3 regions of the Streptomyces sp. NPDC087215 genome follow, and region 1 is predicted to be linked to each of the others. Evidence: riboswitches for the same ligand, from Rfam matches in the RefSeq annotation. Region 1 holds a riboswitch; each other region holds the start of a gene.
The links. Region 1 has a riboswitch for cyclic di-AMP ahead of ACIO92_RS31265 (transglycosylase family protein). Riboswitches for the same ligand answer to the same signal wherever they lie in the genome.

Region 1 (7,346 bases):
GAGGACCCGACGGTCCGGCCGTCCTCCTCCTTCGGGGCGCACGGGGTGACGCAGGGACCCTTGGCCCACCACTCGGGGAGCATGGCGAGGGCCTCGTCGCCGAAGGGGTTCACGCCGGGGCCCGCGACGAGCGAGTGGCCGACGAGGACGTGCAGGCACTTGACCCGGTCGGGCATCCCGCCCGCGCTGGGGAAGCCCTCCAGGACCTCGATGGCGTCGCGGCGGGCGAGGTAGTCCTCGTGCGCGGCGCGGTAGGAGGCGGCGAGCTCCGGGTCGGTGGCGAGCCGGGCCTGCATCTCCTTCATGACCCCGTTGGCCTCCAGGGTGCCGATGGCCGAGGCCGCCCGGGGGCAGGTCAGGTAGTACGTGGTGGGGAAGGGGGTGCCGTCGGGGAGCCGGGGCGCGGTCTCGACGACGTCCGGCCGGCCGCAGGGGCAGCGGTGGGCGATGGCGCGCAGCCCGCGGGGCGGTCGGCCGAGCTGGAGCTCGAAGGCCGCGATGTCCTCGTCGGTGGGCTCGGTGCGTGCGGTCTGCGGAGGGGGCGTTTCCATGTCTGCCTTGCTCGTGTGTCGCGTGCGGAGGGGGTCAGGGGCGGTCGGCGTGGTCGACGCCGTCCCAGAGGTTGTCGTACCAGGGGCGGTCGGCCGCGCCCTGCTCGGCGCGGGGCCGTCGCTCCGCGTCGGGGTCGTCCACGGTGAAGCCGGTCTCGCCGGGCATCAGGTAGTGCAGGTGCTCGCGGGCGAGGCGGCGGACGTAGGCCGGGTCCTGGAGGCGGGCCTTCTCGTCCCTGAGTTCCTCGACGCGCCGGGCCGCCTCGGCGGCCTTGCGCTGCTGCTCGGCGATCTCGCCCTGCTGGGACACGTAGCTCCGCATCGGGTAGGCGAGCGCCACCACGAGGGAGCAGACGACGAGGGCGAGGAAGGCCGCGCGGCCGGTGAGCCGGGAGCGGCGGGCCTGGCGGCGGGTCTGGGAGCGGTAGACACGGGCGGCGGTCTGCTCGCCGAGCAGCCTGATCCGGGTCGCGGTGGAGAACCGGTCCCGGTTCTTCGCGGCCATGTCGTGTCGCCTCCCCTGTTCACGCGTACGTCCCCGCACACGGTACGGGACCGGGTGCGGGGACGGACGGAACTACCGGGTGCGACTCCGTCAGCCCTTGAAGCGCGGGAAGGCGCTGCGGCCGGCGTAGACGGCGGCGTCGTCGAGGATCTCCTCGATGCGCAGCAGCTGGTTGTACTTGGCGACGCGCTCGGAGCGGGCCGGGGCGCCGGTCTTGATCTGGCCGCAGTTGGTGGCGACGGCGAGGTCGGCGATGGTGACGTCCTCGGTCTCGCCGGAGCGGTGCGACATCATGCACTTGAAGCCGCTGCGCTGGGCCAGCTCGACGGCGTCGAGGGTCTCGGTGAGCGAGCCGATCTGGTTGACCTTGACGAGCAGGGCGTTCGCGGAGCCCTCCTCGATGCCACGGGCCAGGCGCTCGGGGTTGGTGACGAAGAGGTCGTCGCCGACGATCTGGACCTTGGTGCCCAGCTTGTCGGTGAGCACCTTCCAGCCGGCCCAGTCGTCCTCGAAGAGCGGGTCCTCGATGGAGACCAGCGGGTAGGCCGCGACCAGCTCCTCGTAGTACTCGGTCAGCTCGGCGGCGGAGAGGGACTTGCCCTCGAACTCGTACTTGCCGTCGTTGTAGAACTCGGAGGCGGCGACGTCGAGGGCGAGCGCGATGTCCTTGCCGGGGGCGTAACCGGCTTCCTTGATCGCTTCGAGGATCAGGTCCAGCGCGGCACGGTTGGAGTCGAGGTTCGGCGCGAAGCCGCCCTCGTCGCCGAGGCCGGTGGAGAGGCCCTTGCGCTTCAGGACGCCCTTGAGCGTGTGGTAGACCTCGGTGCCCCAGCGGAGGGCCTCGGAGAAGGACTCCGCGCCGATCGGGGCGATCATGAACTCCTGGATGTCGACGTTGGAGTCGGCGTGCGACCCACCGTTGAGGATGTTCATCATCGGAACGGGCAGCAGGTGCGCGTTCGGGCCGCCGAGGTAGCGGAAGAGCGGGAGGTCGCTGGCCTCGGAGGCGGCGTGCGCGACGGCGAGGGAGACGCCGAGGATGGCGTTGGCGCCGAGCGACGACTTGTCCGGGGTGGCGTCCAGGTCGAACATGGCCTGGTCGATCAGGCGCTGCTCGGTGGCGTCGTAGCCGACGAGCTCCGGGCCGATCTGCTCGATCACGGCGAGGACGGCCTTCTCGACGCCCTTGCCCTGGTAGCGGTTGGGGTCACCGTCGCGAAGCTCGAGGGCCTCGAACGCACCGGTGGAGGCTCCGGACGGAACAGCAGCACGGCCGGTGCTGCCGTCGTCGAGGCCGACCTCGACCTCGACGGTGGGGTTGCCTCGGGAGTCCAGGATTTCCCGGGCTACGACGACGTCGATGGACGGCACGAGCATCTCCTTATGGGATGTGACGCTGGATGTGACGCAAGGTCGGCGCAGGGTCGGCTTGGCCTTGCGTCAAGAGCCTAACCGGCTCGGCGGCTCCGGCCAGCCGGGCGCCCGCCCCCTGGGACGAAAAAGGGCCCAAGGACATGCATTCAGGGGCGAAAGACCCCGGATCTACTGGACAGTAACCAAGAAGTCCTCCCGAAACCGCCGGGGAGACCCTTCTCGGGGCGCGAGGAGGGGGCTCCGCCCGTGGGCGGGGAATCCGGGAGGGAAGGGGAGTCCGTACGTGGCGGGACCCCTCCCGGAGCGGGGAGGGAGCGCGTACGCGGCGGGGACCCCGCCCCCGGTGGGGCGACCACTCGTGACGGGGGCCGGGAGAGGGAAGGGGAGTCCCGCCCGTGGCGGCGAGTCCGCCCGCGCCCGTGTCTCCGTCCGTGGCCGCGCCCGTGTCTCCGTCCGTGACCCGCGCCCGCGATCTCCGCGCGGCCCGCGCGTGGAACTCCGCAGGAGGAGAGGAGCGGGAGACCTCGGACGGCGGAAACCCCGGACCGGCGCGCACGGGGGGAGGCGCGCCGGGCCGGGGTGGTCACCGCGGGAGGGTCGTCGGTGCCGTACGGGTCGCGGGACCCGTACGGACCGCCGGGCTCACTTGAGGTGGAGCTGCTGGCCCGGGTAGATCAGGTCGGCGTGGTCGACGACGTCCTTGTTCAGCTCGAAGAGCTTGGCCCAGCCGCCCTTGACGCCGTGCGCCTGGGCGATGCTGCTGAGGGTGTCGCCGGTCACGACCTTGTACTCGCCGTCGCCCTTCTCGACCTTCTTGCCGGTCGGGGTGGTGACGGTCGCCTTCGGCGCGGCCTGCTGCTGCGCGGCCTTCTTCGGGGCCTGGCGCTGCTCGCTGCGGGTCGTCGGCTGCTCGGCCGACCGCTGCTGCGTCGGCTGCTGCTTCGGCTGCTGGGTGACGGTCTTGGGGGCGCTCTCGGCGGCGCCGCCGTCGTAGGAGGCACGGGAGAGGCCCACGCCGCAGCTCGGCCACGCGCCCTTGCCCTGGCCCGCGAGGACCTTCTCGGCGATGGCGATCTGCTGGGACTTCGACGCCTGGTTGGCGGTCGAGGCGTAGGCGGTGCCGCCGTACGCGGCCCAGGTGGAGGCCGCGAACTGGAGGCCGCCGTAGTAGCCGTTGCCCGTGTTGATGGACCAGTTGCCGCCGGACTCGCACTGGGCGACGCGGTCCCACTCGGCGACCGTGGCGGCCGAGGCGGTGCCCGCGGTCATCAGCGGGGCGGCGACGGCGACACCGGTGACGCCGACGAGCGTGACGACCTGGGTGGCCTTGGAGGGACGGCGGTGTTTGCCCTTACCGGAAAACAGCATGGAGATTCTCCTCACCGACGCCTGCGAGGTGAGCTGTCGGGTTCGGGCCAATGAGTTGCCCGGCCGCGTGTCCCAGCACGCGGCTTCACCCCAAGCCGGTCGTCGGCCGTCTCTCAACGGCCGGGTCCGGCACTTACCTTGGGTCCCCCGCTCCTGCCTTCGGCGCTTGCGCGACGACTGTTCCCGACGGCCGACGGCAGGATTCGGCGTTTCGGTCGACGGGGCCCGCGGTGGCGAGCGGTGACGACCGTAGACACAGACCCACCGGAAGTTCAAAGAGGCGAATGACGGACATTCCGACCCTCCTTGCCTTCCGGCGGGGGGTGTTTGCGCAGGTGGGAGGCGACAGGAGCAAAGTTTGCGGGTGTGACACGCCAGTTGGGGCGAAGAGACCCATGTCTCACTTGCCCAGAACCGGACATATGACCCCGAATCACTCCGCCTGTGCGACCGGACTCTCCGTCAGGTCAAGGCTCTGACCAGGGAGGATGAGGTCCGGGTCGGTGCCGACCGTCTTCCGGTTGGCGTCATAGAGCGCGGTCCAGCCTCCGGGCAGCTCGTTCTGCTGCGCGATGTCGGACAGGCTGTCGCCCGCCTTCACCGTGTACGCGCCCGAAGTGCCCTGACTGTCCGTTCCGCCCGAATTCTTGGCGGCGTCGGCCAAGGGCTTCGCCGCGGTCTCCTCGGAGAGGCCGTCACCGGGCGCCGCGTGGCGACCCGTTTCGGCGGAGTCGCCCGGCTTCCCGGTCCCCTCCGGAGCCGCGTCGCCCCGGTGCTTGCCGGACCCCGTCGACGGGGCACCGGTCGTCGGCTCACCGGACGTGCCCGGTGCGACGGACCCGCCGGGCGTGGTGGTGGCGGGATCGGGGGCGCCCGGGGAGACGGGGGCCGTCGGGCCGACCGGCGCGCCCGTCACCGGCGCGCCCGTCGAGGGCGTGGCGGGACTCGTGGGCGCCGAGGTGGCGGTGCGCGCCTCGGCGGTCCGTCCGGCCGCGCCCCGGGCCGCCTCCGCCGCACCGGAGGAGGGCGGACCCGTCGTACGGTTCGACTCGGCGACGGGGCCGCCGGAGGGCTTGGGGAGGTCCGCCGGGCCCGGGTCCACCTTCGGCCGGGCGCCGTCGTTGACGAGTCCCGCGATCGGCGCGCAGGTGGCCCACGCGGTGGAACCCTTGGCGAGGGCCTTCTCGGCCACCGCTATCTGCTGGGCGCGGCTGGCCAGGTCGGGGCTGGGCGCGTAGGCGAGACCGCCGTGCCGCTCCCAGCTGTCCTGGGTGAACTGGAGGCCGCCGTAGAGGCCGTTGCCGAGGTTGGCGCTCCACTGGCCGCCGGACTCGCACTCGGCGACCCGGTCCCAGGTGGCGGCGTCGGCGGCGGACGCCGAGCCGGTGGCGAGCAGGGGCAGCGCCATGGCGGACCCGGTCACCCCCGCGGCGACGACGATGGCGGGGGCCTGACGGGGGCGGCGGTGTCGTCCGTTCCCGGAACGCATAGGAGCGCCTTTCGCGTGACAACTGGGGTGGTCGAACTGAGTTGTCGGGGAACGTAGCCGTATTCGAACGCTCATCACAAGTCGATGCACCCGCGATCACGCGAAGATCACATTTCTGACACCTCGTCAGATCCATGGAGGGGGACGGCCGGGGAGAACTCCACCGGAAGGGTGCGCAGCCCCCGCATGATGAGCCCGCCGCGCCACCGCAGTTCGGCCGGATCGGCGGCGAGCCGCAGGTCCGGGAGGCGGGTCAGCAGGGTCGCCAGGGCCGTCTGCCCTTCGAGCCGGGCGAGCGGCGCGCCCAGGCAGTAGTGGATGCCGTGCCCGTATCCGAGGTGCTGGTTGTCGCGCCGGGCGAGGTCGAGGACGTCCGGCCCGTCGAAGCGCTCGGGGTCCCGGTCGGCGGCGGCGAGGACCACGAGCACCGGGTCGCCCGCCGGGATCTCCTGCCCGCCGATCGTCAGCGGGCGGGTCGCGTACCGCCAGGTGGCCATCTCCACCGGCCCGTCGTACCGCAGCAGTTCCTCGATCCCGGTCTCCAGGAGTCCGGTCTCCCCGGCGGCGATCGAGTCCTGGAGCCGGGCGCGCTGCTCCGGATGCCGGAGCAGCGCGTACAGTCCGTTGCCCACCAGATTGACGGTGGTCTCGAAGCCGGCGAAGAGCAGGATGAAGGCCATCGCGGCGGCCTCGTTCTCGGTGAGGTGCTCGCCGTGGTCGGAGGCCCGGATGAGACCCGAGATGAGGTCGTCCCCGGGCTCCTCGCGCTTGCGGTGGATCAGCTCCGCGAGATAGCCGCGCATCTTCTTCACCGACCGCGCGACCCCGCCGCGCGGCCCGCCGCCGTGCCGGATCATCATCCCGGCCCAGTCCCGGAAGTCGTCCTGGTCCTCCTCGGGCACCCCGAGCAGGTCGCAGATGGCGTAGATGGGCAGCGGGAAGGCGAACTCGTGGATGAGGTCCGCGCTCCCCCGCTCCACGAAGGAGTCGATGAGCCGGTCGGTCAGCTCCTGCACGCGCGGGGCGAACTCCGCGACCCGGCGGGGGGTGAACGCCTTCGAGACGAGCCTGCGCAGCCGGGTGTGGTCCGGCGGATCGATGTTGAGCAGATGGGTCATCAGCTCGGCCTTGCGCTCGCCCGGGATGCCCGTCTTCCCCTTCGCGTGCGGGGACTCGGCGTGGTGCGCCGGGTTCTTGGAGAGCCGCTGGTCCGCGAGGGCCTGCCGGGCGTCGGCGTACCGGGTCACCAGCCAGGCCTCGACCCCGCTCGGGAGGGTCGTGCGGTGCACCGGCTCGTGCGTCCTGAGCCAGGCGTACGCGGGATAGGGATCGCTGGCGAACTCCCAGGTGAAGAGCTCGGGCGCGGGCCCGGAGACGGGACACGACGAGGCGCCGGGGACTTCTCCGGGGGCGGGGCGGGAGGCGGGTGCTGGGCCGGGGGTGGTGCTCACCCCCCGACCGTACAGGCAGGTTCCGCCGGATCCGGGTGTGGAGATTCCGTGAGGACGGGCCGGACGGGTGCCCTACATTCCTGACAGTGGACCCTCAGATGCTCAGGAGCACGTTCGCGGTCGTCGAGAGACGGGCCGAGCACGCCGTCACCTACTTCTACGCGCATCTCTTCCGGCAGGAGCCGTCCCTGCGCGAGCTGTTCCCCGGGGACATGCGGCCCCAGCGCGACCGGCTCTTCGCCGCGCTCACCCATCTGGTGGACCGTCTGGAGGACCCGGACCTCCCCGTGTACCTGGGGCGCCTGGGCCGCGACCACCGCAGGTTCCTCGCCACCCCCGCCCTCTACGCCTCGGTCGGCACCAGCCTGCTCGCCGCGTTCGCGCACGTGGCGGGAGCCGCCTGGACCACGGAGGCCGAGAAGGCCTGGACGGAGGCGTACGCGCACCTGGCCGAGCTGATGCTGGCGGGCGCCGACGAGGCCGTGGCGGCGGGCGAGCCCGCCTGGTGGGACGCGGACGTCGTCCGGCACGAGCGGTACGGCCCCGACCTGGCCGTCCTCACCCTGCGGCCCCGGCGGCCCCTGCCCTTCCTGCCCGGCCAGTACGTC
Region 2 (7,346 bases), on a different contig from region 1:
GTCTTCAACGACGAGTTCTGCACCGCGCACGGCCTGCTCGACGGGCCCGTACGGGAGGACCCGGCCGGGTACGAGGACGGCACGCCCGTCGACGGCTGGACCCGCAGGGCCATGGACCGGGCGGGACGGAACCGTTGAGCAGCACGACCGGCACCACCCCGGGTCCCGCGAAGGCGGCCCGGGGCGGGGTGTGGAGGCAGAGCCGGGGCTTCGAACCGGCCGTCCGGCTCCTCTTCCTCAACCAGCTCACCATCAACCTCGGCTTCTACATGCTCATGCCGTACCTCGCCGCGCACCTCGCGGACGGGCTCGGCATGGCGGCCTGGGCGGTCGGGCTCGTCCTCGGCGCCCGGAACCTCTCCCAGCAGGGGATGTTCCTGGTCGGCGGGGCGCTCGCCGACCGCTTCGGCTTCAAGCCGCTCATCGTGGCGGGCTGCGCGCTGCGGACGGCCGGGTTCGGGGCGCTCGCGTTCGCCCAGTCGCTGCCGATGCTGATCGCCGCGTCCCTGGCGACGGGCCTCGCGGGTGCGCTGTTCAACCCCGCCGTCCGTGCCTGCCTCGCGGCGGAGGCGGGAGAGGAGCGCCGGGTGGAGGCCTTCGCCCTGTTCAACGTCTACTACCAGGCGGGCATCCTGCTCGGGCCGCTCGTCGGGGTGGCCCTGACGGGGGTGTCGTTCCAGTTGACGTGCCTGGTGGCGGCGGTGCTGTTCGCCGTACTGACCCTGGTGCAGCTCCGGTACATGCCCGTAAGGGGCGGGAAGGACGCGAAGGAGACCGAGGACGGGGAAGGGCGGGGGCAGTTCCGCACGGTCCTCTCCCACCGGACCTTCTGGCTCTTCTCGCTGGCCATGACCGGCTCGTACGTGCTGTCCTTCCAGGTCTATCTGGCGCTGCCGCTCGCGGCGGGCGGGACGGGCCCCACGACGGCGCTCTTCGTCGTCTCGGCGCTGGTCGCGCTGGCCGGACAGCTGCGGATCACCGCCTGGTGCAAGCGGCGCCTGAGCCGGGAGCGGTGCCTGGTCCTCGGGCTCGCCCTGATGGGCGGGGCGTTCCTGCTCCCGGCGGCCCTGGGCCGGGGCCTGCCGGGGCTGCTGCTCTGCGCGGCGGTCCTGGCCGTGGCGAACGCGGTGCTCTACCCGTACGAGATGGACACCGTCGTCGCCCTGGCCAAGGGCCGCTGGGTGGCCACCCACTACGGGCTCTACAACACCGTGTGCGGGATCGGGATCACTCTGGGGAACCTGGGGACGGGCGCGCTGCTCGACGTGACCGGCTGGTCGGCGGTGCCGTGGCTGGCGCTGTGCGCGGTGGGCCTGATGTGCGCGGCGGCGATGGCCCTGCTGTCACGCGGGGGGCGGCTGGGGGTGTGAGGGGCCCTGGCCTGTGGGACCCGTGGACCCGTAAGGCCGGTGGGATCCGTGGGACCCCTAAGTCCGGTGGGATCCGTGGGACCCCTAAGGGCTGTGGGGATCCGTAAAGCCCGTGAGACCCGTAGGGCTCCTGAGGCCGTAGGGGCCCTACGGGGCCGGGCTCCCGCTCGGCTCCGGGCCGCACCACCCCTCCGTACGCCAGTCGGCCCCCGGGGGTCGCCGCCAGGCCCGGCGGCGGCCACCCTGGGAGGGCGCGGTACGGGGCCGCGGCCGGTACGGACCGGGCAGGAGAGTACAGGTGGGGCACCCCCTGAGAGCGGTGGGCGGCGGATGGCGGGGCGACGACGGGCGTCCGTACGGGCGCGCCCGGCGGTTCATCCGCGCCCTGCCCCCGCTGATCATCCTGGGCGGGGCCGTCTACGACATCCTGACCCCGCCCGAGTACACGGCCTCGCCGCTGTTCTCCGCCGCCCCGCTGATCGCCGCGCCCTTCTTCTCCACCCTGACGACCCTGCTCACCGGGATCGCCGCCGTCCTGGCCTCCGCCGGGCTCCACCTCTACAACGACACCGCGAGCCGTATCCCGGCCCTCACCGAGACCCTGACCGTCGCCACGGTCTCCGCGCTCGCCCTCCTCATCAACCGGGTCGTGCGCCGCAGCGGCGAGCGGCTCGCCTCGGCGCGGGTCATCGCCGAGACCGTGCAGCGGGCCGTGCTCCCGACGCCCGCCGAGCGGATCGGAGGACTCCAGTGCGCGGCCCGGTACGAGGCGGCGCACGCGGGCGCGTTCATCGGCGGCGACCTGTACGCCGTCCAGGACACCCCCTACGGGGTGCGGCTGGTGGTGGGGGACGTCCGTGGCAAGGGGCTGGAGGCGGTCGAGGCCGTCGCCGTGATCATCGGGGCCTTCCGGGAGGCGGCCGAGCAGGAACGGAACCTGGAGGGCGTGGCCCGCCGTCTCGAAGGGGCGCTGGCCCGGGAGGGCATCCGGAGAGAGGGCATCGACGCCTTCGAGGGGTTCACCACCGCCGTCCTCGCCGAGATCCCGCGCGGGGACGGCGGAGGCACCTTCGACGGTTTCGTACGGACGGTCAACCGGGGGCATCCGCCGCCGCTGCTGCTGCACGGGGACGGGCGCCTCGACCTCCTGGAGCCGTCCGAGCCCGCGCTGCCCCTCGGCATGGGCGATCTGGCGAGTTGGCCCGACCGGGCCGAGGCGCGGCCCTTCCCGCCGGGCGCGACCCTGCTCTTCCACACCGACGGCCTCTCGGAGGCGCGGAACGCGGAGGGCGTCTTCTACGACCCGGGGGCGCGCCTGCTGGGCCGGATCTTCCCGGGCCCCGAGGAACTCCTCGACGCGCTGGTGGACGACGTACGCCTGCACACGGGCGGCGGATCGACGGACGACATGGCCCTGCTCGCGGTGAGCCGCCCGGCGGCGGGGCAGCCGGCGAGGCGGCGGACGATACCGGTGGTGCCGCCGGGCAGACCCGGTCACCGGCTGTAGTCACCGGGTGTCGCTGCGATAACAATTGACATAACGTCAGATCTCGTCGCCCGTGCCGGTCTCCACCGAAGCGCGGCCAACTCGCCCGATTCCCCCTCATTCCTGTTAATGATCAAGAGGGACAGCTTGGAATCGAGCACCCCTGTCTATTAACGTTCGATAACGCAGCGCGGTCGTCCCAGCCGTCGCAAGAGGCGGCACCGTGCGCACGCGCCGAATCCCGAAAGGGAACCGGGGAACCACCACTTGGGGTGAATCGGGCCCTTCGCACCCGTGCGACCGGCCCGTAGGAGACCTTCCTGCTCCGAACCCGTCAGCTAACCCGGTAGGCGAGAAGGAAGGAAAGGAGCGCGCCCCCGTGGCGTCCCACACTCCCGTACCCGAAACCCCCTTCGACGCCTTCGGCGGTGGCTCGGCTCCCGCCGCCCCCGGGACCGAGTGGAACCCGACCGAGGACACCCTCCGCGCCCAGAACCGCTCCGGCGGCCGGCACCGGGTCGTCAAGCAGCGCTCCAACTTCGCCCGTTCCTCCACGGTCCTCGGCGTCGGCGTCATCGCCGCGGTCGGCGCGGGCGGCCTCGCCACCGCGCAGGAGAAGCCGAAGGTCGCGATATCCCTGCCGGACCTCCCGGACGCCCACGACCTCCCCCTCGTCGGCGACCTCCTCCCCGAGGAGGACCACGAGACGGTCCCCGTCGCCCGTGCCAACCCGCACCCGCTGACCGCCTCCTACGCCTCCCTCGACGAGAAGCCGGGCGCCACCACCGCCGTACGGGCCGAGCGGACCGTCACGGCCGCGAGCGCCACCGGCGACGCGGGCGAGGCCCTGCGCGCCCGCATCCTCCAGCAGGCCGAACAGCAGCAGGTCTCCGCCGTCGCCGCCGAGAAGGCCGCAGTGGAGAAGGCGGCGGCCGAGAAGGCGGCGGCGGAGGCGCAGACCAAGGCCGAGGCCGCGAAGAAGGCGGTCGCCGAGGCGGAGGCGAAGGCCAGGGCGAAGGCGGAGGCGGAGGCGAAGGCCGAGGCGGAAGCCGCCGCCAAGGCCAAGGAGGAGGCCGAGCGCCTCGCCCGGCTCGCCGCGAGCTACTCGCTGCCGGTCTCCTCGTACACCCTCACCGCCACCTACATGCAGTCCGGCTCGATGTGGTCCTCCGGCCAGCACACCGGCCTCGACTTCGCCGCCCCCACCGGGACCCCGGTCAAGGCGGTGCACGGCGGCACCATCAAGTCGGCGGGCTGGTCCGGCTCGTACGGCTACCGGATCGTCCTGGAACTGCCCGACGGCAGCGAGGTCTGGTACTGCCACCTCTCGTCCATGACGGTCGGTGCGGGCCAGTCCGTCGGCACCGGCGAGACCATCGGCCGCGTCGGCGCCACCGGCAACGTCACCGGCGCCCACCTCCACATGGAGGTCCACACCCCCGGCGGCGCGGGCGTCGACCCGGCCTCCTGGCTCCGCTCCAAGGGCCTGTCGCTCTGACCGCGCCCCCGTCCCGGAACGCTCCGGGACGGGACCGGGTCCTCCCCTACGGGCCGGAGCCCTCCCTTACGGGGCCCACCCTGATGGGGCCGGAATACTCCGGGCGAAGCGGAAGTTGAGCGTCCCATGACTTCTCTCCGCCCGCTGGGCAGTTCCGACCTGCGCGTCTTCCCGCTCGCCCTCGGCGGCAACGTCTTCGGCTGGACCGCCGACGAAGCGCAGTCCTTCGCGGTCCTCGACGCCTACGCGGCGGCGGGCGGCAACTTCGTCGACTCGGCCGACGCCTACTCCGCCTGGGCCGAAGGCAACGAGGGCGGCGAGTCCGAGACGGTCATCGGCCGCTGGCTCGCCTCCCGGGGCAACCGCGACGACATCGTCGTCGCCACCAAGGTCGGCGCCCACCCGCGCTTCAAGGGCCTCTCCGCGACCACCATCAAGGCGGGCGCCGAGGCGTCCCTGCGCCGCCTCGGCACCGACCGCGTCGACCTCTACTACACCCACTTCGACGACGAGACGGTCCCCGTGGAGGAGATCGTCACCGCTCTCGACCAGCTCGTGAAGGAGGGCAAGGTGCGGGCCGTCGCCGCCTCCAACATCTCCCCGGAGCGGCTGCGCGCCTCCCTCGACTTCGCCGAGTCCGAGGGCCTCACCCGGTACGTGGCCCTCCAGCCGCACTACAACCTGGTCTCCCGCGACACCTACGAGGGCCCCCTCCTGGAGACCGTCGAGCGGGCCGGGCTCTCCGCCGTCCCGTACTACGGCCTCGCCGCGGGCTTCCTCACCGGCAAGTACCGCCCCGGCGCCGCCGTCGACAGCGTCCGCGCCACCGGGGCGGCCGGGCACCTGGACACCGAGCGCGGCCGGGCCGTCCTCTCCGCGCTCGACACCGTCGCCGGGGCGCACGGCGCCGAACCGGCCACCGTCGCCCTCGCCTGGCTCGCCGCCCGCCCGACCGTCGCCGCCCCGATCGCCTCGGCGCGGACCGTCGAGCAGGTCCCGGCGCTGGTGGCCGCGGCCGGGCTCACCCTCTCGGAGGCCGAGCTGAAGCTGCTCACGGAGGCGTCCGTCTGACCGGACGCGCGGAAGCCCCCGGCCCGGCGTTCCACCGGACCGGGGGCTTCCGCGTACCCCCGTCGGAACGGGGCACGTGCCGTACCCCGTTCCGTCGTCCCCCCAAGGTACGCGTGGCCGGAACCCGGCGGTCCGTCCCAGCGGGCGGGGACGTCCCGGGACGGGGGACGGGCGGTCAGCCCCGGTACGGGTTGTAGCCGTCGTAGTCCAGGTACTGCGGCGGCGACCAGGCCCGGCCGGTCGCCCGCGCCGCGTGGGTGAGCGCCGGGGACGCGATCTGCCGCCGTTGCCAGAGGTGATGGAGCAGCTCCTGCTCGCGGGCGGCGAAATCGGGTTCGGCCGCCCCCCGCCGGGCCCGGTCCCGCAGGAACGCCAGGGCCGTGGCGAACGACTCGTACTCGCCGACGGTCCGTGCGGCCGACGGCCCGTACGCGCGGGCGGCGAAGGAGCGGGCCAGCCGCCGCGCGCGCATCGAGGAGAGCGCCGAGGGCTCGGCGGGGGAGAGCCAGCCCGCCGCCGCGTACGCCGGGAGCTCCCCGGAGACCGTGCGCAGCTCGCGCTGCCTGCTCCACAGCGCGAGCCAGGTCAGCAGGGCGAAGACCGGGACCATCAGCACCCCGTACACCGCGAAGAACGCCAGCGGGCCGCCGAAGGTGGCCGAGCCGTTCCAGGCGGCGTGCAGTCCCATGGCGAGCAGCAGTCCGGTGAGCGGGAGCAGCACCTTCCGCAGCCGTCTTCCGCGCGGGGCGAGCGCGGCCAGACCGAAGCCGATGCCGGTGAGCACGGTGAACAGCGGGTGCGCGAAGGGTGACATGACGACCCGGACGAAGAAGGTCGTGGCGGTCACCGAGCCCAGCCCGGCGGAGCCGAACTCCTGGTCCTCGCCGAAGGCGTTGCCGAGGTAGAGGATGTTCTCGGTGAACGCGAAGCCGGTCGCGGTGAATCCGGCGATCACGACACCGTCGACGAGCCCGACGAAGTTCCGCCGCCGGAGGAGGAAGAGCAGCAGGATCGCCACCGCCTTCGCGCTCTCCTCCACGACGGGCGCGACGACCGTCGCGCCGAGGGTGTCCGCCGAATCGGGGTCGGCGGTGGCGGTCGCGATCCAGCGGACCGCGAAGGAGTTCGCCAGGATCGCGACGAGCGCGGCGGCGAAGGCGCCCCACGCGAACGCGAAGAGCAGGTTCTTCCAGGGGCCCGGCTCGACCCGGTCGAGCCAGCGGAAGGCGGCCATGAGCAGCGGTACGGGAAGCACGGCGAGCCCCAGGCCGACGAGGAAGCCCTGGGTGCCGGTCTGTTCGCGGACGAGGGCCAGGATGACCAGGGCGCAGGTCGTGAGGACGGTGATGACCACGAGGGCCCGGAACAGCCGGCTGCGCCAGAAGTCCCGGCGCGGCCGGTAGCGCCACTGGGACCGGTCGGCGGCGGCCGGGAAGGCCGGTTCCTCGGTGTCCCGGTGGGGCACGGGAGCGGCTTGGGGCGCGGCGTCCGCCGTGGTCTCCGCCAGGGCGTCCGCCGTGGCCTCCGCTGTGGTGGGGACGGGGTTCGACACGTCAGCGACCCTAACGACCGGCACCGGTACAGGGCGAGGCGATTGCGTGGACAGGGTCACTTCGAGCGGGCGGCCGGGCGGGGTCCGGTCCCGGCGGGTCCGGTGGTGAGGGCCGGTCGGGGTCCGGTGCCGGGCCCGACTGATGGGGCCAGGCCCGCCCCGGCCCCGGTCCGGCCCCGGTCCGGTCCCGGTCCCGGTCCCGGTCCCGGTCCCGGTCCGGCTACTTCCGGCTGAAGAGGACGTCGTGCACGACGTGGCCCTTGTCCAGGCCCTGGCCCTCGAAGCGGGTGACCGGGCGGAAGTCGGGGCGGGGCGCGTACCCGCCGTCGTCCCGCGTGTTCTCGAAGTCGGGGTGCGCGGAGAGCACCT
Region 3 (7,346 bases), on a different contig from region 1:
GATGCGCTCGGGCGGCAGGACGGCGTTGCGGAGCAGGAACTCGGCGTCCTCCCGGGTGTAGATGTCGTTGGTGACGACGGCGAGGGAGAGGGTGTCGCGCAGGGCCCGGCAGAGGGCGGCGACGGTGGCGGTCTTGCCGGAGCCGACGGGGCCGCCGAGTCCGATGCGCAGGGCGCGGCGGGTGCCGTCGGGGCGGTGGGCGTCGGCGGAGACGGCGCCGTGGTGGTGTCCGTGGTCGAGGTGCATGGGGCAGCTCCTTGGTGTGCGGGCGGGCCGTGGAGGGGTGGACGCAAGAGTGGGTCGGGGCCGGGACGGGACCCGGCCCCGGGGTCATGAAGCGGTCAGGAGACGGCCAGAAGTCGGCCAGAAGTCGGTCCTGAGGTGTCCGCGGGGCCGTCCGAGGCCGTCATGAGGCCGTCATGAGGCGAAGAGGCGCACCGGCCAGGCGGCGTGCTGTTCGGCGGTGAGGTCGAGCAGGGGCGCGGAGGCCGCGGGCAGGGCGTCGACGCCCTGCCGGGCGGCCGCCACGGCCTGTGCGGCGACCTCGTCCATCTCGGGGGCGAGGCGGGCGAGGACGGCGGTGGCCTGGTAGGGGTCGAGGCCGAGGAGGCGGACGACGGCGGTGGCCGGTCCGCCGACGGTCTCGTACACGACGCAGTGGGCGGCGTCCTCGGGGCCGAGCCCGGCGGCGCGGGCGGCGGTGCCGAGGACGACGGGCTGATGGGCGCCGCGCGGGAACAGCGCGGCCAGCGCGTCGAGTTCGGGGCTGGGCCAGGCGGCGCGGGCGGCCCGCATCATCTGACGGCCGAGCCTGCGCGCGGCGGCGCGCAGGGCGGGCGAGGGAGTGCGGGCGTCGGCCGCCGTGTCGAGTTCGGCCGGGTCGAGTCCGTGCGCGGCCCCGGCGGCCAGCGCGGCGGAGGTGAGGCCGGTGGTGCGCAGTCGGCCGCGGCAGAAGGACTCCAGTCCCGTGGCGTCCCGGACGCGGTCGGCGCGGACGGCGGCCTCGGCGCCGCCGGAGTGGGCGTGCCCGCCGGCGGGAAACCGTCCGTCGGCGAGCACGAGCAGTGCGGAGCGTGTCATGGAGGGGGCGCCGTCAGAAGAGGAAGTAACGCTGGGCCATGGGCAGTTCGGCGGCGGGTGCGGGTTCGACCACTTCGCCGTCGATGCTCACCGAGAAGGTGTCGGCGTCGACCTCGACCCGGGGCACGGCGTCGTTCTCGACCATGTCCGCCTTGGTGACCCGTCGGGTGGAGCCGATGGCGGCGAACTCCTTGTGCAGTCCGAGCTTCTGCGGGAGGTCGTCCTCGATGGCCGCCTGGGCGACGAAGTTGATCGAGCCCGCGGCGGCCGCCCGGCCGAGCGCGCCGAACATGGGGCGCGGCAGCACCGGCTGCGGGGTGGGGATGGAGGCGTTGGCGTCGCCGAGCTGCGCGTACGCGATCTGTCCGCCCTTGATGACGACGAGCGGCTTCACACCGAAGAAGGCGGGTTCCCACAGGACCAGGTCGGCGAGCTTGCCGGGTTCGACCGAGCCGATGACGTGGCCCATGCCCTGGGCGACGGCCGGGTTGATCGTGTACTTGGCGACGTAGCGGCGGGCCCGGTGGTTGTCGGCGCGGCCGTCGCCGGGGAGGGCGCCGCGCCGCTTCTTCATGACGTGGGCGGTCTGCCAGGTGCGCATGATCACTTCGCCGATGCGGCCCATGGCCTGGGAGTCGGAGGAGATGATCGAGATCGCGCCCAGGTCGTGCAGGACGTCCTCGGCGGCGATGGTGGAGGGCCGGATGCGGGACTCCGCGAAGGCGAGGTCCTCGGGGACGGCCGGGTTGAGGTGGTGGCAGACCATCAGCATGTCGAGGTGTTCCTCGATGGTGTTGACGGTGTGCGGCCGGGTCGGATTGGTGGAGCTCGGCAGGACGTTCGGCTCCGAGACCACGGTGATGATGTCGGGGGCGTGGCCGCCGCCCGCGCCCTCGGTGTGGTAGGCGTGGATGGTGCGCCCGGCGACGGCGGCGAGGGTGTCGCCGACGAAGCCCGCCTCGTTCAGGGTGTCGGTGTGGATGGCGAGCTGGGCGCCCGTCTCCTCGCAGACGCCGAGGCAGGCGTCGATGACGGCGGGGGTGGCGCCCCAGTCCTCGTGGATCTTGAACCCGAGCGCTCCGCCGCGCAGTTGGGAGTGCATGGCCTCCCGGGACATGGTGTTGCCCTTGCCGAGCAGACCGATGTTGACGGGGAAGGTGTCCAGGGCCTCGAACATCCGGGCCATGTGCCAGGGGCCGGGGGTGATGGTGGTGGCCTTGGTGCCCTCGGCGGGGCCGGTACCGCCGCCGACGAGCGTGGTGACGCCGGTGGCGAGGGCCTGCTCGACCACGGTCGGGGAGATGAAGTGGACATGGGTGTCGACGGCGCCCGCGGTGACGATGCGGCCGTTGCCGACGATGACCTCGGTCTCGGGGCCGATCACCAGGCCGGGGTGGACGCCGTCCATGGTGTCGGGGTTGCCGGCCTTGCCGAGGGCGACGATCCGGCCGTCCCTGATGCCGATGTCGGCCTTGACGATCCCCCAGTGGTCGATGACCACGGCCCCGGTGATGACGGTGTCGGGGGCCCCCTCGGCGCGGGTGGTGCGGGCCTGGCCCATCGACTCTCGGATGACCTTGCCGCCGCCGAAGACGGCTTCGTCCCCGGCCCGGCCGGGGCCTCCGCTGCGGTCCTCCTCGATCTCCACGAAGAGGTCGGTGTCGGCGAGCCGGAGGCGGTCGCCGGTGGTGGGGCCGAACAGGTCGGCGTAGACGGCGCGGTGCAGATCAGGCACGGGAGTCCTCTTCGTTCGCGTCCAGGGGACCCGCGGTCTCGCCGCGCAGACCGGGGACGATCCGGCGGCCGGTGAGGGGAACGAGTTCGACCTCGACGGGGATGCCGGGTTCGAAGCGGACGGCGGTTCCGGCGGCGATGTGCAGCCGCTGTCCGCGCGCGGCGGCACGGTCGAACTCGAGTCCGGGGTTGACCTCGGCGAAGTGGTAGTGGGAGCCGACCTGGACGGGCCGGTCGGCGGCGTTGAGCACGGTCAGACGCGTGACGGGGCGCCCCTCGTTGAGGGGGACGGGGCCGTCCGCGTACAGGATCTCTCCGGGGATCATCGGCGCGTCCGTTCAGACGATGGGGTCGTGGACGGTGACGAGCTTGGTGCCGTCCGGGAAGGTGGCCTCGACCTGGACGTCGTGGATCATCTCGGGGACGCCCTCCATGACCTCGTCGCGGGTGAGCACCTGGCGTCCGGAGGCCATCAGTTCGGCGACCGTGCGGCCGTCCCTGGCGCCTTCGAGGACATGAGCGGTGATCAGCGCGACGACCTCGGGGTGGTTGAGTCGCACACCGCGTGCCCTGCGCTTCTCGGCCACGTCGGCGGCCACATGGATGAGCAGGCGTTCCTGCTCGTGCGGGCTCAATTGCACACTTCCACCTCACAGTCGTCCGCCGGGACGGGACCCGGACAGCTGCGGACCCTACCGAGCTTCAACACCTTGTTGAATGCTGGAGCGCGGTACACCGGCAGACATTGCACGTTAGGGCGGAAGTTTTTCCGGCTGGTTAACTACGCCTTTGCGATCACATGATCATCGGACCGACGACGGTACATACGGAGCCGGACCCTCCCCTGACGGATCGACATCCGGCCGTGTCGTGTCGAGGGCCGGACGGCCGACACGTGTCGCAGAATCCCTCCCTCGTTCGGAGTAGTCGACGAGTCGATATTCAGACCGGTCAACTTGCGCCATCGATGTACTCATCTGGCGGAATCGAACGTTCCATCGCTGGTGCGGGGCTCGCCGGGGGTACCTCCGATGATCACGAAACCCTCCTGTCCACCCGAACGGATCAGTCGTGAGGAGCCTCACATATCGCCGTTTCCACTCGGATTTCACCCCTGGTGTGAGTCAAGATCCCTGTCGACGACAAGCCCCCGCCGCCGCGGCGGGGCGGTCCGGGCGGACGCCGAGTCCTGCCGCTGTCCCGGACGTCTGGTCGACAGGATTGGACCGGCAGGAGTGGAGGACCCGATTTTTACGGGGCGTACGCGCTGTTTCCCACAGCGGGGCCGCCCCTTGGGGTGAAGCCGCAACCGCGGCCGGGCATCTTCGCCTGCCCGAACCCGACAGGTCATCCTTCACAGGCGGCTGACGAAGGGTTGCGCATGACTGCGCAGATGCACGTCCCGTCCCTGCTGTCCCGGGTCGGAGCCGTCTCGGCTCTCACTCTCGCCGCCGTCGGCGGCACGCTGCTCGCACCGGGTGCGGCGCCGGAGGCCCAGGCAGCGACGAACTACGCGAACAAGGCACTGAGCGTCGCCGCGTCCAAGAAGGGAGCACCGTACCGGTACGGGAGCGCCGGACCCTCCAGGTTCGACTGCTCCGGTCTGACGCTCTACGCGTACCAGAAGGCGGGCAAGTCGCTGCCCCGCACCGCGCAGCAGCAGTACAACAGAACCACACGCGTCTCCGCCGCCTCACGGCAGAAGGGGGACCTGGTCTTCTTCCACTCCGGCGGAAGGGTCTACCACGTGGGCATCTACGCCGGGAGCGGCAAGATCTGGCACTCGCCCAAGACGGGGTCCTGGGTGAAGCTCGACAAGATCTGGTCGTCCAAGATCTACTACGGCCGCGTCCGCTGACCCGGCGGAACCGACGGCCGGTCCGTGAACTGACCCGGGGCCGGTCCGTGAACTGATCAGGCGGAACGGACGGCGCCGGTCCGTGCGGGGTGCGGTGGCGCCGCCGCATCCCGCACGGACCCGGGCCGACCCCTGGCGGTACGGTCCCGGCGACCGCGCGTCCCCCGCGGAAGCCGCCTCCGGGGCCCCTCTCGGGCCCGCGACGACGGCATCGGCCCGGGTCACGACGACGGACCCGCCCCACGCGGGTCCGTCAGCGGCTGGCCAGCGGGGCGGGGGTCCACGGGAGGGAGATCCGGACCGTCTTGCCGCCCTCCTCGATCGGGGTCACGGAGAGACGCCCGCCGGCCTCCGCCGCGAGGGCCCTGACGATGACCATGCCCCTGCCGTTGTCCTGCTGGACCGCGGCGGGCAGACGGCGCGGCAGCCTCGGATGACTGTCGGTGACACCGATGTGCAGCTGCTCCTCCCGGTCGAGCCTGAGGTCCACCGTGAAGGTGGGCGACTGGCCGAGGGTGTGCAGCACGGCGTTGGTGGCCAGCTCGGAGACGACGATCCGGATCGCGTCCGCGGTCTCCGTGGCGTCGTCCAGGCCCCAGCAGCCGAGAACCTCCGCCACGAACCGCCGGGCCGTGGACACCGAGGCGGGTTCGCTCGGCAGAGTGACGGATGCTTCCTGCTGGTCTGCCATGGCGACGCCGTCCCTTTCCGCCGGGGCCGCTGCCCCGGATCGCACTGCGCGTCAGACTGCCACCGATCGGGCCGCGCCGGGAGGCGTTCTCCCAAGATATGTCCCCATCTGTCGCCCGAAGCGGTGAACGCGAAGGCCCCGGGACGCACCGGGCCGCCGTCCGCCGGGTCAGCCGGCCGGAGCCGTCCGCAGGATCGTTTCCACCGCGTACGCGATCCGCTCGTCCGTCAGATCCGCGCGGGCCGTGAGCCGTAGCCGCGAGACCCCGTCGGGCACGGAGGGCGGCCGGAAACAGCCGACCGCGAGCCCCCGCTCCCGGCAGTCCGCCGCCCAGCGCAGCGCCGCCTCCGGGGAGGGGGCGCGCACCGAGACCACGGCCGCGTCGGGCCGGGCGGCCGTCAGACCCGCCCCGGTGAGGAGCCGGTGCAGGGTGGTGGCAACCGTACGGGTCCGCTCCGCGAGACCCGGCTCGGCCGCCAGCAGACGCAGGGCCGCCAGCGCGCCCCCGGCGGCGGCCGGGGCGAGACCGGTGTCGAAGATGAAGGTGCGGGCCGCGTTGACCAGGTGCTCGACCACCCGGGCCGGGCCGAGGACCGCGCCGCCCTGACTGCCGAGGGACTTCGACAGGGTGACGGTGGCCACCACGTCCTCGTCGCCCGCGAGCCCGGCCCCGTGCAGGGCCCCCCGACCGCCGTCGCCGAGGACGCCGAGGCCGTGGGCGTCGTCCACGACCAGACCGGCGCCGTGCGCGCGGCAGGCGGCGGCGAGCGCGGACAGCGGGGCCCGGTCGCCGTCGACGGAGAACACGGAGTCGCTGACGACCAGGGCCCGCCGCCCCGGATGCGCGTCGAGGGTCTTGCGCACGGCCTCCGGGTCGGCGTGCGGGACGACGGCGGTCTCGGCGCGCGCCAGACGGCAGCCGTCCACGATCGAGGCGTGGTTGGAGGCGTCGGAGACGATCAGGGCGTCCCGGCCGCCCAGCGCGGTGAGCGCGGCCAGGTTCGCGGTGTAGCCGGAGGAGAAGACGAGGGCGGCCTCGAAGCCGCAGAAATCGGCGAGTTCGCGTTCCAGCCGGGCGTGCAGCCGGGTGGTCCCGGTGACGAGCCGGGAACCGGTGGAGCCCGCGCCCCAGCGGCTCGCCGCCTCGGCCGCCGCTCCGGTCACCTCGGGCCGTCGGGTCAGGCCCAGGTAGTCGTTGCCCGCCAGGTCCAGGAGGTCGGAGTCGGCGGCGCGGGGCCGCAGCACCCGGACGAGACCGGCGTCGGCACGGCGGCGCGCCTCGGCGTCGGTCCAGTCGAACGCGGTGCGGCGCGGGCCCGCGGCCCGGGTCCCGTCGGCCTGTGACATACGGCGTTCCTTTTGTAGGCAGCGCACAGACCCTAGCCAACGGAAGCCGGGGTGGGGATGTGGTCATCCACACACCTCCTTCGGGGCCGTTTGTTCGGTTCCTCCTTGGCCCGGAGGCGGGCGGTAGGACAGGATCAACGGTTATGGACCTGCTGAACACGCTGGTGGAGAAGGGGCTGCGGCGCGAGCTGCCGACCCGTGGGGAAGCGCTCGCCGTCCTGGCGACCTCGGACGACGAACTGCTCGATGTGGTGGCCGCCGCGGGCAAGGTGCGCCGCCAGTGGTTCGGGCGCCGGGTGAAGCTCAACTACCTGGTGAACCTGAAGTCCGGACTGTGCCCCGAGGACTGCTCGTACTGCTCGCAGCGGCTCGGCTCCGAGGCCGGGATCCTCAAGTACACCTGGCTGAAGCCGGACGAGGCGTCCCGGGCCGCGGCCGCGGGTGTCGCGGGCGGCGCCAAGCGGGTGTGTCTGGTGGCGAGCGGCCGTGGTCCGACCGACCGGGACGTCGAGCGGGTCGGCAGGACCATCGAGGCCATCAAGGAGGGCAACGAGGGCGTCGAGGTGTGCGCCTGCCTCGGACTGCTCTCGGACGGGCAGGCGGAGCGGCTGCGGGAGGCGGGCGCCGACGCGTACA

Region 2: linked by a shared signal. The riboswitch ahead of ACIO92_RS09495 (M23 family metallopeptidase) and the one ahead of ACIO92_RS31265 (transglycosylase family protein) in region 1 are both predicted to bind cyclic di-AMP.
Region 3: linked by a shared signal. The riboswitch ahead of ACIO92_RS25150 (C40 family peptidase) and the one ahead of ACIO92_RS31265 (transglycosylase family protein) in region 1 are both predicted to bind cyclic di-AMP.

Annotation. Positions count from the first base shown of each region.
Region 1 covers NZ_JBIUZD010000019.1:97,953-105,298, forward strand. The annotation lists gene ACIO92_RS31250 (DUF501 domain-containing protein) at 1-551, opposite strand, end outside; gene ACIO92_RS31255 (septum formation initiator family protein) at 586-1,056, opposite strand; gene eno (phosphopyruvate hydratase) at 1,147-2,433, opposite strand; gene ACIO92_RS31265 (transglycosylase family protein) at 3,073-3,798, opposite strand; cyclic di-AMP (ydaO/yuaA leader) riboswitch at 3,802-3,973, opposite strand; gene ACIO92_RS31270 (transglycosylase family protein) at 4,232-5,287, opposite strand; gene ACIO92_RS31275 (cytochrome P450) at 5,395-6,738, opposite strand; gene ACIO92_RS31280 (globin domain-containing protein) at 6,837-7,346, shown strand, end outside.
Region 2 covers NZ_JBIUZD010000003.1:20,811-28,156, reverse strand. The annotation lists gene ACIO92_RS09510 (PLP-dependent cysteine synthase family protein) at 1-138, shown strand, start outside; gene ACIO92_RS09505 (MFS transporter) at 135-1,370, shown strand; gene ACIO92_RS09500 (PP2C family protein-serine/threonine phosphatase) at 1,669-2,877, shown strand; cyclic di-AMP (ydaO/yuaA leader) riboswitch at 3,079-3,224, shown strand; gene ACIO92_RS09495 (M23 family metallopeptidase) at 3,236-4,354, shown strand; gene ACIO92_RS09490 (aldo/keto reductase) at 4,481-5,425, shown strand; gene ACIO92_RS09485 (PrsW family intramembrane metalloprotease) at 5,601-6,977, opposite strand; gene trmB (tRNA (guanosine(46)-N7)-methyltransferase TrmB) at 7,198-7,346, opposite strand, start outside.
Region 3 covers NZ_JBIUZD010000011.1:64,111-71,456, reverse strand. The annotation lists gene ureG (urease accessory protein UreG) at 1-246, opposite strand, end outside; gene ACIO92_RS25170 (urease accessory UreF family protein) at 418-1,080, opposite strand; gene ACIO92_RS25165 (urease subunit alpha) at 1,094-2,815, opposite strand; gene ACIO92_RS25160 (urease subunit beta) at 2,808-3,140, opposite strand; gene ACIO92_RS25155 (urease subunit gamma) at 3,153-3,455, opposite strand; cyclic di-AMP (ydaO/yuaA leader) riboswitch at 3,985-4,192, shown strand; gene ACIO92_RS25150 (C40 family peptidase) at 4,196-4,672, shown strand; gene ACIO92_RS25145 (ATP-binding protein) at 4,926-5,363, opposite strand; gene ACIO92_RS25140 (8-amino-7-oxononanoate synthase) at 5,532-6,710, opposite strand; gene bioB (biotin synthase BioB) at 6,854-7,346, shown strand, end outside.